DNA from 3 places in the Protofrankia symbiont of Coriaria ruscifolia genome. Region 2 is predicted to be linked to each of the others. Evidence: riboswitches for the same ligand, from Rfam matches in the RefSeq annotation. Region 2 holds a riboswitch; each other region holds the start of a gene.
The links. A riboswitch is a leader RNA that binds a small molecule or an ion and turns the genes downstream of it on or off. The one in region 2 is predicted to bind cyclic di-AMP.
Positions count from the first base shown of each region.

Region 1: it holds a riboswitch for cyclic di-AMP, as region 2 does, so the genes downstream of both, CV1CTNOD_RS27830 (C40 family peptidase) here and CV1CTNOD_RS02925 (transglycosylase family protein) in region 2, are expected to answer to the same signal.
Region 3: it holds a riboswitch for cyclic di-AMP, as region 2 does, so the genes downstream of both, CV1CTNOD_RS23290 (C40 family peptidase) here and CV1CTNOD_RS02925 (transglycosylase family protein) in region 2, are expected to answer to the same signal.

Region 1 covers NZ_CAAAFR010000101.1:10,270-13,538, reverse strand. The annotation lists gene tkt (transketolase) at 1-506, shown strand, start outside; gene CV1CTNOD_RS12930 (hypothetical protein) at 533-724, shown strand; gene CV1CTNOD_RS12925 (cold-shock protein) at 782-1,210, shown strand; cyclic di-AMP (ydaO/yuaA leader) riboswitch at 1,751-1,916, shown strand; gene CV1CTNOD_RS27830 (C40 family peptidase) at 2,057-2,659, shown strand; gene CV1CTNOD_RS12915 (peptidoglycan-binding protein) at 3,120-3,269, shown strand, end outside.
Region 2 covers NZ_CAAAFR010000027.1:60-3,328, forward strand. The annotation lists gene CV1CTNOD_RS02920 (DUF3151 domain-containing protein) at 36-470, opposite strand; gene CV1CTNOD_RS02925 (transglycosylase family protein) at 683-1,414, opposite strand; cyclic di-AMP (ydaO/yuaA leader) riboswitch at 1,420-1,584, opposite strand; gene CV1CTNOD_RS02930 (transglycosylase family protein) at 2,103-2,807, opposite strand; cyclic di-AMP (ydaO/yuaA leader) riboswitch at 2,813-2,961, opposite strand.
Region 3 covers NZ_CAAAFR010000199.1:89,411-92,679, reverse strand. The annotation lists gene CV1CTNOD_RS23290 (C40 family peptidase) at 213-1,214, opposite strand; cyclic di-AMP (ydaO/yuaA leader) riboswitch at 1,403-1,607, opposite strand; gene CV1CTNOD_RS23285 (4-hydroxybenzoate 3-monooxygenase) at 2,066-3,269, shown strand, end outside.

The DNA of each region.
Region 1 (3,269 bases), on a different contig from region 2:
GTCTGCGGCGGGAGCCGGCCGCGCTCATCCTGAGCCGACAGGCGTTGCCGACGCTGGACCGGACCCGTTACGCTGCCGCGTCCGGGCTTGCCCGTGGGGGCTACGTCCTCGCCGATGCCCCCGACGGCGATCCCGAGATGATCCTGATCGGCACCGGCAGTGAGGTGCACCTGGCCCTGGCCGCCTACGAGGAGCTGACCGCGCAGGGTGTGCGCGCCCGCGTGGTCAGTCTGCCGTGCTGGGAGCTGTTCGACCGGCAACCCGCGCAGTACCGCGACCAGGTGCTGCCACCGTCGGTCCGCGCGCGCGTCGTGGTCGAACAGGCCTCCACGCTCGGATGGGAACGGTACGCGGGCACCGACGGGGCGATCATCGGTATGCAGACCTTCGGCGCGTCCGCCCCGCTACGGGCGTTGCAGACCAAGTTCGGGTTCACCCCGCAGGCGGTCGTCAGCGTCGCCAAGCAGTGCCTTGCCGCCGTCCACACGTTCCGCGATCCGGCGTAGACCTCAGGGCCACGAGCGCGAAAAGCATGATTGCGTTTCCGGTGGCCTGCTGGCCACCGGGGCAGGCCGCGCTGGGAGCCGGTCAGATGGTTGACGAGTCGCCCCTGACCGGCTCCGGGCGTTTCCTCGATCACTTCTTGTCGATCACTTCTTGTCGATCATTGTTGTGGTTCGTGCGTCGGCTTGACCTGGCCATGCGCAACTGGGAGTGTGAGTGAACCCCATGGTTGGGGGGTGTTGGAGCTAGCTGGCACAGAGGTTCTACAGGGGTAGACGTGGTGGGTACTGGTAGAATTTTGCGTTTCGACGGAATTCGTGGCTATGGTTTTATAGCACCTGACGCCGGTGGCGACGATATTTTCATGCACGCGAACGATCTTCAGGACGAGAAACACCTGTTCCAGCCCGGAACGCTGGTGGAGTTCGAGGCGGAGGAGAGTGACAGGGGCCCGAAGGCGTCGGTTGTCCGCCTTGTCCGTCGGGTTCCGGCCCGCCCGTTGCTGTCGCATTCCGAAAGCACGAACGTCGGGCGCCCGGGTACTGACGACGACGAGATGTGCGACGTCCTCACTATCGGGGAGTTCCGGCACCTGCTGACAGAGACGCTTATCGAATCGGTACCGACTCTGACCGGCAGTCAAATACACCAGATACGGCAGCGGCTCACCAGCCTCGCGCAGGCGCGTGGCTGGGTCGAATCCTGATCGGTTCGAACGGCGCTGGTACCGGCGAAGGCGGGGATCTCCCGCTTCGCGGTGATCCCTGTGCGCTACTGACCACATCGATCTCGATCCATATGGGTGTTCCGGCCGCAACGGCCCACCGGCGCCGCCCTGCCGGGATCCTGAAGCTGCCCGCCGGGGAAGGGAAGGCGGGATACCCCGTGGACGGATATCCGTGGACGCGGGCCCGTGCGGGACCGGATCGCACAGTGGTAGAGGGACACGGTGGTAGAGGAACACGGTGGCAGAGAAAAATGTCGTTGCCGGTCTGTGCCGGGTGCTTCACGATACGCACCGGAGGACCCCGGCAATGGTGCGCAGCCCTGCCACGCTGCGGCTTACCGGTGTTGTCCTGGCAGCTGCCCTGAGACGGCTTGTGCAAATGATACGCAGGGTAAGCATTTTGCGCCGACATGCCGAGAAAACTGCTACTTGCGACTACCGAAAGTAGTTCGCTACGTTGGCCGAGTTCTCAACGGCACCGGACCACACGCCGAGTTCTGTCCATGGTCCGGCGTCTCCAACTAGTAATCGCCAGGACAGAAGCGGGGGACCCACCTTCCTTCCGCCGGATGTCGCCACCGCGGCGCCGTCCTTGGGGTGAAGTCGGCTGCGCGTTCCCGCGCGCCGACCGGGCTTCCCGGCCCGAACCCGACAGCTAACCTCGCAGGCGTATGGGAAGGATCATCGTTGCCTGCATATCAGGTGAATTCAGGTTCGGCTGCCGTAAAACATCCCAGGCGGGGTCGTCATCGTGCGCGGACGACCCGGTCCACCTTTGGCCGGATATCGGCACGTACGGCGGTTGCCGCCGCGGCCACCGGAACCGTGGCCCTCTCCGGTCTGGCCGCCCCGGCCTGGGCGAACGACCGGGGGCTGGAGGCCAACGGGGTCAACGGGGTCAACGGGGTCAACGGGGTCAACGGGACAGGCTTGACCGACGCCGCCACGACCACTGTGGCCGGTGTCCGACCGGCCACCTTCGCGATCACTCCGGCCACCTGGTCGGCGACCTCGTCGCCGACTGCCGCCACGGGGGCGGCGTCGGCGCAACCGGTGAGTTTTTCGACGTCCTCCAGCAGCTTCGGGGCGAAGGTCGTCTATCTGGCGTCGAAGCAGGCTGGCAAGCCGTACGTGTGGGGTGCCGAGGGCCCGCGGGCATTTGACTGCTCCGGCCTCGTCCGCTACATCTACAAACAGCTCGGCCGCAGTATTCCGCGGGTGTCCAATGCCCAGTACGGTGCCTCCCAGAAAATACCGAAGAACGCCAAGCAGCCCGGTGACCTCATCTTCTTCGGTCGGCCGGGAAGTATCCATCACGTGGGGATCTACGCGGGGAACGGAATGATGTGGGCCGCCCCGCACAGCGGAGCCGTGGTCAGGCTCCAGAAGGTCTACACCAACAACTACCTGGTCGGTCGTATCAGGTGAGACCGCTGCCCCGGGTGAGCAGTCCCGGGCATTTTATCACCCCGAACCGGTAGCGCAGGGAATTGCGAACCGGTAACGCCGTGAATTGTTTTTCTGTCGGTATCAGGCAGCCATTTCCTGAGCCCCGCACGAGTCCTGTAGCGGACGTCGAGAAAGCACGTCATCTGCGGTTCGCATGGCCCGAAATAATGGCCTGAACGAATGGTTCGCATGGCCTGAACAGTTGGCCTGAACGGTGCCTGACCGCCGTCCGGAACAAGGCTGGACGATCCTGGTGACGGCGTGCTCGACGCTGGAAACGGTGTACCAGTACCGCTACCAGAAGAAACAGTACGGGCCACTTCAATGATACCTTTAGGTGAGATGTCTGAGTATGGCCAAAGGAAGGCACAGGAAGCAGAGCCGGTGCACTGGCGCCGCATTAGCAACCACTGTCGGGCTCATCGGAACAGCGGCTGGAATGGTGCTGACCGCGGCCCCGGCCGGCGCGAGTCCGGCGTCCGCTTCCGCCATCGTTCCCGACGCGACCATCGCCCGTGTCGGCATGAACGCGGGACTGCCCAGCTGCCAGGGGGTGCCGCTGAGCACCTGGGTGGCGGTGGCTCTCGCG
Region 2 (3,269 bases):
TGTTCCGGCGGGGTGGCGTGCCGTTTGCGAGCGGCTCAGATGTCCTTGACTCCCAGGATGTCGGCCGCTTCGGGGTCGCTGTCGGCGAGGAAGTCACGACAGCGGGTGGCCTCCTCGGTCTCGCCGATTGCGCTGGCCGCGCGGGCCAGTGCCGCGAGTGCTCGAAGGAAGCCCCGGTTGGGTTCGTGGGACCAGGGAATCGGTCCGTGCCCTCGCCAGCCCGCGCGGCGTAGCTGATCGAGGCCACGGTGGTACCCCGTCCTGGCGTAGGCGTAGCTGGTCACCGGGTTGCCGGCATCGAGGGAGCGTTCGGCAAGCGTTGCCCAGGCGAGACTGGAGTCGGGGAAACGCCCTGCGACCGTCTCCGGGTCCTCGCCGGTACCCAGCGCCTTTGCTGCGGCGGGATCGAGGGTGAGCTTCGTTGGCGGCGGGCCGCCGAGCAGGTCCGATCGTCCGGACGAGGTTGTCATGGGGTCCATCCTGCCCGGTCCGATCGGCTTCACGTTCGGCCGGCGGGGGAATCCGTCAGGCGATGGACCTGCCGGGAGGGGGTGGGCCGGCAGGTCCATCACATGATCGGGGTCCGAGGGTGGTGGAGCACCGGACGGCGACCGGGCGGAACATGATCGGATCACCTGTGACCTTTTGGCCACGAAATATCACATGATGTACATCTTGTGTGTCACAGGACGGTTGGGTTGGTGACGGTGACGTCCCAGAGGTTCTTGCCGACCACGCCGGCCTTGCCGTCGTCCACCCGAGTCAGATAGGAGTAGAGCGATGCCAGACCCTGGGACTCCCGCCCGAAACGTCCGTCCACCTGGAGAATGAACTTCTTCTGGCGCATCTCGCTCTGCCAGACATAGGCGTCGGGGCGGACCTCGCCGGACAGAGCGCTGGACAGCGTCGTTCCGGTGAAGTCCGCCGAGTCCAGCAGGGCCTTGGCGCGATCCAGTGTCATCGCCGGTTGTGCCGGAGTGATCGCGCGCTCTATCGCACCGGCACTGGACGTGCCAGCGGACGACGACGGTGCCGGGCCGTTGCGGGTCAGGCCCATCTTGGCCGCGCAGGACGGCCACGGGGACCAGCCGCGGGAGTTGTAAAGCTTGTAGGCGGCCTCGTCCTGGAGCGCCGACGGCGCGTCGCTGGGTAGACCGGAGTAACCCAGACCGCGCCAGGTCCCGGTGTCGAACTGGTAGGCGCCGTAGTAGTTGTTGCCGGTGTTGATCTGATAGTTGCCGCCGGACTCGCACTGGCGGAGCTTGGCGAAGTCGTCCGCGGTTGCGGCACCTGCGGGTGCGGCCGTGACAGCCAGACCGCTGCTCACGAGTGCTGTTACGGCACCAGTGGTACGCAGGACCTTCCTGACGGTGGAGGGATGCTGCGGGGCGCGGTGCCTGCCACCAGACGGCATGTGGGTCGGTCCTTCCCGTCGCCTACGAGGTGAGCTGTCGGGTGCGGGCGGGAACAAGCCCGGCCGGTAGCGCTGATGGGCGCTGCCGGCTTTACCCCAAGGACTCCGTGTGCGGACGTCCGGATGTTGGTTCCCCCGCTCCTGTCCTTGTGGCTCCGCGGTAGATCGTGCCGTACCGGACGGGGACAGGATTCGGCGTCCGTCCGGGCGGCCTCACCGATCCGGTGAGTGGGAAGAACTCTAGCGAGTCTGGCTCTATCGAAGCAAATCGGGGTGTCGGATGAACTACACCCACGTGACTCCTATCACCCGAATGGGCTAAACACCTTGAACAAGTGACTCTACCTGGCGATCCGGACCTCTCTGTGACAGGGTCTCTTCCTCAGATTTTATAACTTAAAGTGATAAATTCAGTCTTATCCGTATTTCTGGTTGCGCTGACTGTCACCTCTCAAGTGCTCTGGGGAGCAGGACCGCCCGGATCGGTCCCTGGACCTCTCGGATCGGCTTCCGAACCCCTCAGACGGGCTTCGCCGATCCGGGAGGGACCTCGGATCCGGGCAGGGACCCTCGAGCGCGCAACGATCGTGATCGCGCTGTCTGCGGCCCTCCAGCGCGATCCGCCGCGTGCCTGACCACGGGCGAGCCGGCGGCTGTCGGTCAGGTGAGCCGCCGGCTGTCGGGTCGTTCAGGCGAAGGTGGCCGCCCGGGTCCGTGGGCCGCAGATGCCGTCCACCCGCAGGCCCTTCGAACCCTGCAGAAGGCCGGCCGCAAAAGCCGACTGGGGGCCGTAGCGACCGTCGATCAAAATCTTGTAACCGAGCGCGTTCATCTGGAGCTGCCAGGCTCGTACGTCCGATCGCACCTGATGGATCAGCCCGGTGGTGAACAACGTGTTGTCCGGGGCGTCCAACAGGCTCTCCGCGCTCTGGCGCACCACCAAGCGTCGGGTGCCGGTCGAGTCGGACGGCGAGCTCGGGCTCGCCGACCCCGCGCCGGACGAGCTGGCGTCTGCCGCAAGTTGGTCGGCGCCCATCCCCTGGCCGCAGATCGGCCACTGGCCGAAGCCGGATCGGACAGCCAGGCTCAGCGCGGCCTCGTCCTGGGTGGCTGGAGAGGCACCGCTGGGCAGCCCCGTGTAGCCGAGACTCTGCCAGGTGCTCAGGGCGAACTGGTAGGCACCGTAGTAACCGTTGCCGGTGTTGACGGTGTAGTTCCCGCCTGACTCGCACTGGCGGAGCTCCGCCCATGTGGTGGCGGCGCTTGCGGGCTGTGACATCACGATGCTTCCGCCCACCGCGGCGACCAGGGCGGGAGCGACCACCAGCGCTCGGGCGCCCATCCGAGCCCGGCCGGTTCCGTGATGTCGACTGCGAGAACGTGCACTGGACATATTGGTTATGCCCTTCCCCACGCCTGCGAAGTGAGCTGTCGGGTTCGGGCTGGGATTGCCCGGCCGCATTTGCGGCTTCACCCCGAGGACGCCCGATATCGGCGCCCGGAAGTGGGTCCCCCGTTCCTGCCGCAAGTTTGGGTTTTCGTCGGACGAGGGCAGGATTCGGCGTGCCGCCCGACGCGTGTTCGCTGTATCGCGAGCACGGCGGAGACCATAACAACAATTGCTGGGCGCCGAACAAGCAGCGAATCCGCTTCGTGAGGATGCGCACATCGAGCCGGCCGCTCTTGCCGAGGCTCGGGATCGGATGGTAACGCGCACGTACGCGCGCTCATTATTTTCATCGTACTTTTATTGCCGTGGAAACTCCGCATCCCGCCGTGGCGGTGACGATCGGAACCGAATTATCCGGGTAGCGAACCGTGCGTGATCCGGCTGTCCGCATGGTCCAGGTAGAAA
Region 3 (3,269 bases), on a different contig from region 2:
CTCGGTCCGGCCAGCGGAAGTCATTATCGTGGTGGTGCGGGCTGCCATCAGGTTGACGTTGACTCCGTCAACGTCAACCTGATGGCAGGGTTCGTGCGCAACCGGAGGGGGAGGCTGCGCAGGAACCCGTTTGTGGATCGTTCATGAGGCCGTAACCGCTACGCCTGGCGGCGTGCTGATGGCCGGATGTCGACGCGGGCTGGTCGGATCAGCTAGACGACCCGGCCAACGGAATACGACGTGGTGTAGATAGCTCTCAGTGAGACGACGTCGCCGGACTTCGGCGCCACCCACATCTTACCATTACCGGCATAAATACCGACATGGTAGATATTATCCGGTGAACCATAGAAAATCAGGTCACCGATCTGCTTGTTGAACTGTGATACCCGGGTGGTCGCCTCGTACTGCGCCTCGGCCGTGCGGGGGAGGTTGCGTCCCAGCTGCTTGAAGATGTACTGGACCAGGCCTGAGCAGTCGAAGGAGTAGGGGCCTTCCGCACCGTAGACGTAGGGCTTGCCGGCCTGCTGCGCCGCGAGATACACAGCCCGTTCACCAAGCGAGCTGGCCGCTCCGATCGCGCTCGAGATAGCAGCGTCCGGCGACAGATTGGTGCCGAAGATCTGAGAACCGCTACGGGTGATCCCCTGGGAAACCCGCGCCGGAGGTGCGGGTACGAAATTGGGGACCACGGTCAGCGTACCGACATTGGTCGACCGTGTTGACCGCAGGGCGTCGGTTCCGTCGAAGATAGCGGTGATCTGCGTGGTGGTGAGAACCTTGGCTGTATAGCTCGTGAAGCCCTGGTCGTTGGTGTAGAGGTGTTTGAAGGTCGCCCATCCGTCCGGCAGCTTCACCTGGACCTTGACGAGTTGATTGACCAGTGGCGCGTGGGTGGTCTCGTCCTCGAGTGAGAATCCCATCTCCACCGGCTGATCGGCTTTAATCGAAACGTCCGGATTCGTGACTTTGAGTACGACCCCCGTCTTGGGGTGCAGGTCGGTCTGGTTGAGTACCTGGCTGGCGATCGACCATGGGCTGGTCGCGGACGTCGGGTTGATGACGGAGGTGCGCAGGTTGGCAAGAGACGCCTGACTTCCGAACTGAGCTCCGAGCGTTATCGGAGAGGTGACGGAAGCCTCGTCGGGACCCGAGTCGGTCGGGGCACATCCGGCCAGGGCAACTCCGGACACCGCAACCGTGCCGGTGGTCATCACGGCGACCGCGGCCCGGGCTCGCGAGCGACCTGCTCCGGACTGTGATACTGGTGCGCGGTGCCGGCCACGTGTCGGGCGCTCAACGTGCCGGTCGACCTGGTGCCGGCGGGATGACGGCGAAGCCGTCTGCGACGAACGTGACCATGGTTCTGGATCAGGCTGCACATCATGCGCAGACAAGGCTGTGATCCTTCCCGTTCGCCTGCGAGGTGAGCTGTCGGGTTCGGGCTGGGCTGCCCGGTGGGCCACGCGACCATCGCGCTGCGCACTTCACCCCGAGGACGACACCGTGGCTCGGCGCCGTCCGGTGGAGGATTGGGTCCCCCGCTCCTGCCCTGGTGACGACTCGGAGGGAACACCGGGACCGTGGGCAGGATTCGGCATTTCGGTCCGGTGTGTCGTGACGTCGGCGCGAGACTAGTTCATAAGGATGGCGCTAGTAAACACTAGTCCCTCACAACTACGGCGAGTAGCCGTATGAAGTGCCATACCCGGCTCTTCCTCGTCCTCCTTCACCGACTGGCTCGCCGCCGTGCATGACCTGCTGGTTTGTGACCTATGGTCCCTCGGCTGACGCTCCGCGTTCCGTGACTTGCAGGATGCGGAGGATGACATTACGCCATAGCGGCGGCAGTTGGTCGACGGGGGGTCTTTGAGTACTGATAGTAGATGTCTCACTACCTTGAGTAGCAAACGTTGGTGTGAACTGAAGGGATTTTCATCCCGTTCATCACGGTTGTCCGGTTGAGTTGTGCCAGATTGTCGGCCTCCTGACGGGTTGAGGGGTCCGGCGTCGTACTCTGACAGCGCCTCGTCTGTTCACTCACGTGACCAAGGTGGTGCGGCTAATGATCAAAAACCGTTCGGCGCTCTCTGGGGAGACAGTCGCTACGACGCAGTCCGCACCGGACGGGCGTACCGCGCTTCGACCGGATGCACCTGCCCGGCGGTCACGTCCACAACGCGCGGACGTCGTCGTGATCGGTGCGGGTGTCGCGGGTCTCGTAGCCGCGGTCATACTGGCTCGTCGCGGTGTCGACACGCTTGTGCTTGAGTGCGCCAGCCGGGCGAGGGTGGAAAGTCGCCCACGTGCCGGGTTACTCGGACCAGGAGCGGTGGACGTCCTGGAGCGCAATGGGCTTGCCGACGGCCTGAGGGCTGAGGGTGCCCCGCACCACAACTGTGAGTTTAGGCATCGTCGCCAAGCGTTCATTGTCGAGTATGCTCGACACGCGGGCGGACGCCATCACGTTGTCTACCCGCAGCAAAAGCTTGTCGCCGGCCTGGTCGCAGCTTACCTTGCCTCAGGTGGCGTCATCGAGTTCGATGCCACTGACGTGACATTGGACGCGCTCACCTCCGATCACCCTACCGTGTCCTTCGTCGCAGCCGACGGGCAGCGGCGGACCGTGGAAAGCCGTTTCATCGCGGGTTGCGACGGTCATCATGGTGTTTCCCGCCGGTCGATTCCCGAGGGCGCGTTGCGCAACACCCGACAGCATGGCAGCCCATGGGCATGGCTTGCGGTCCTTGCTGCAGTCGCTCCGTCCACCGATAAGATCATTTATGGGATCAGTCCGCGGGGGTTCGCCGGCCACATGCTGCGCGACCACCGGACGAGTCGCTTCTATCTACAGGTCGAGGCCGCAACCGACGCCGCGGACTGGCCATCCGAGCGGATCTGGGAGGAGCTGCACACCCGCCTCGCCGTGGACGCCGACTGGAAACTGGCGGAAGGGCCGTTGCTCGAACCGCCGAACGTCATCACGATGGACTCGCTCTTCTACGAACCGATGCGGTTCGGACGTCTCCTACTCGCCGGGGACGCCTCGCGGCGAGTGCCGCCGGCGGCGGCCAAAGGCGCAGGGCTTGCCATCGCCGATGGTGAGACGCTCGCGCTGGCGGTAGCGGCAGCCCTTCACAACTCGGACGAACGACCGTTAGACGCCTACTCCGAGGCGTGCCAGGCTCGGGCCTGGCTGGCGCAGGAAGCGTCGACCAAACTGCTGCAGATGGTGAACGTCGAGCTCTCCGACTCGTTCGCCCGGCGCT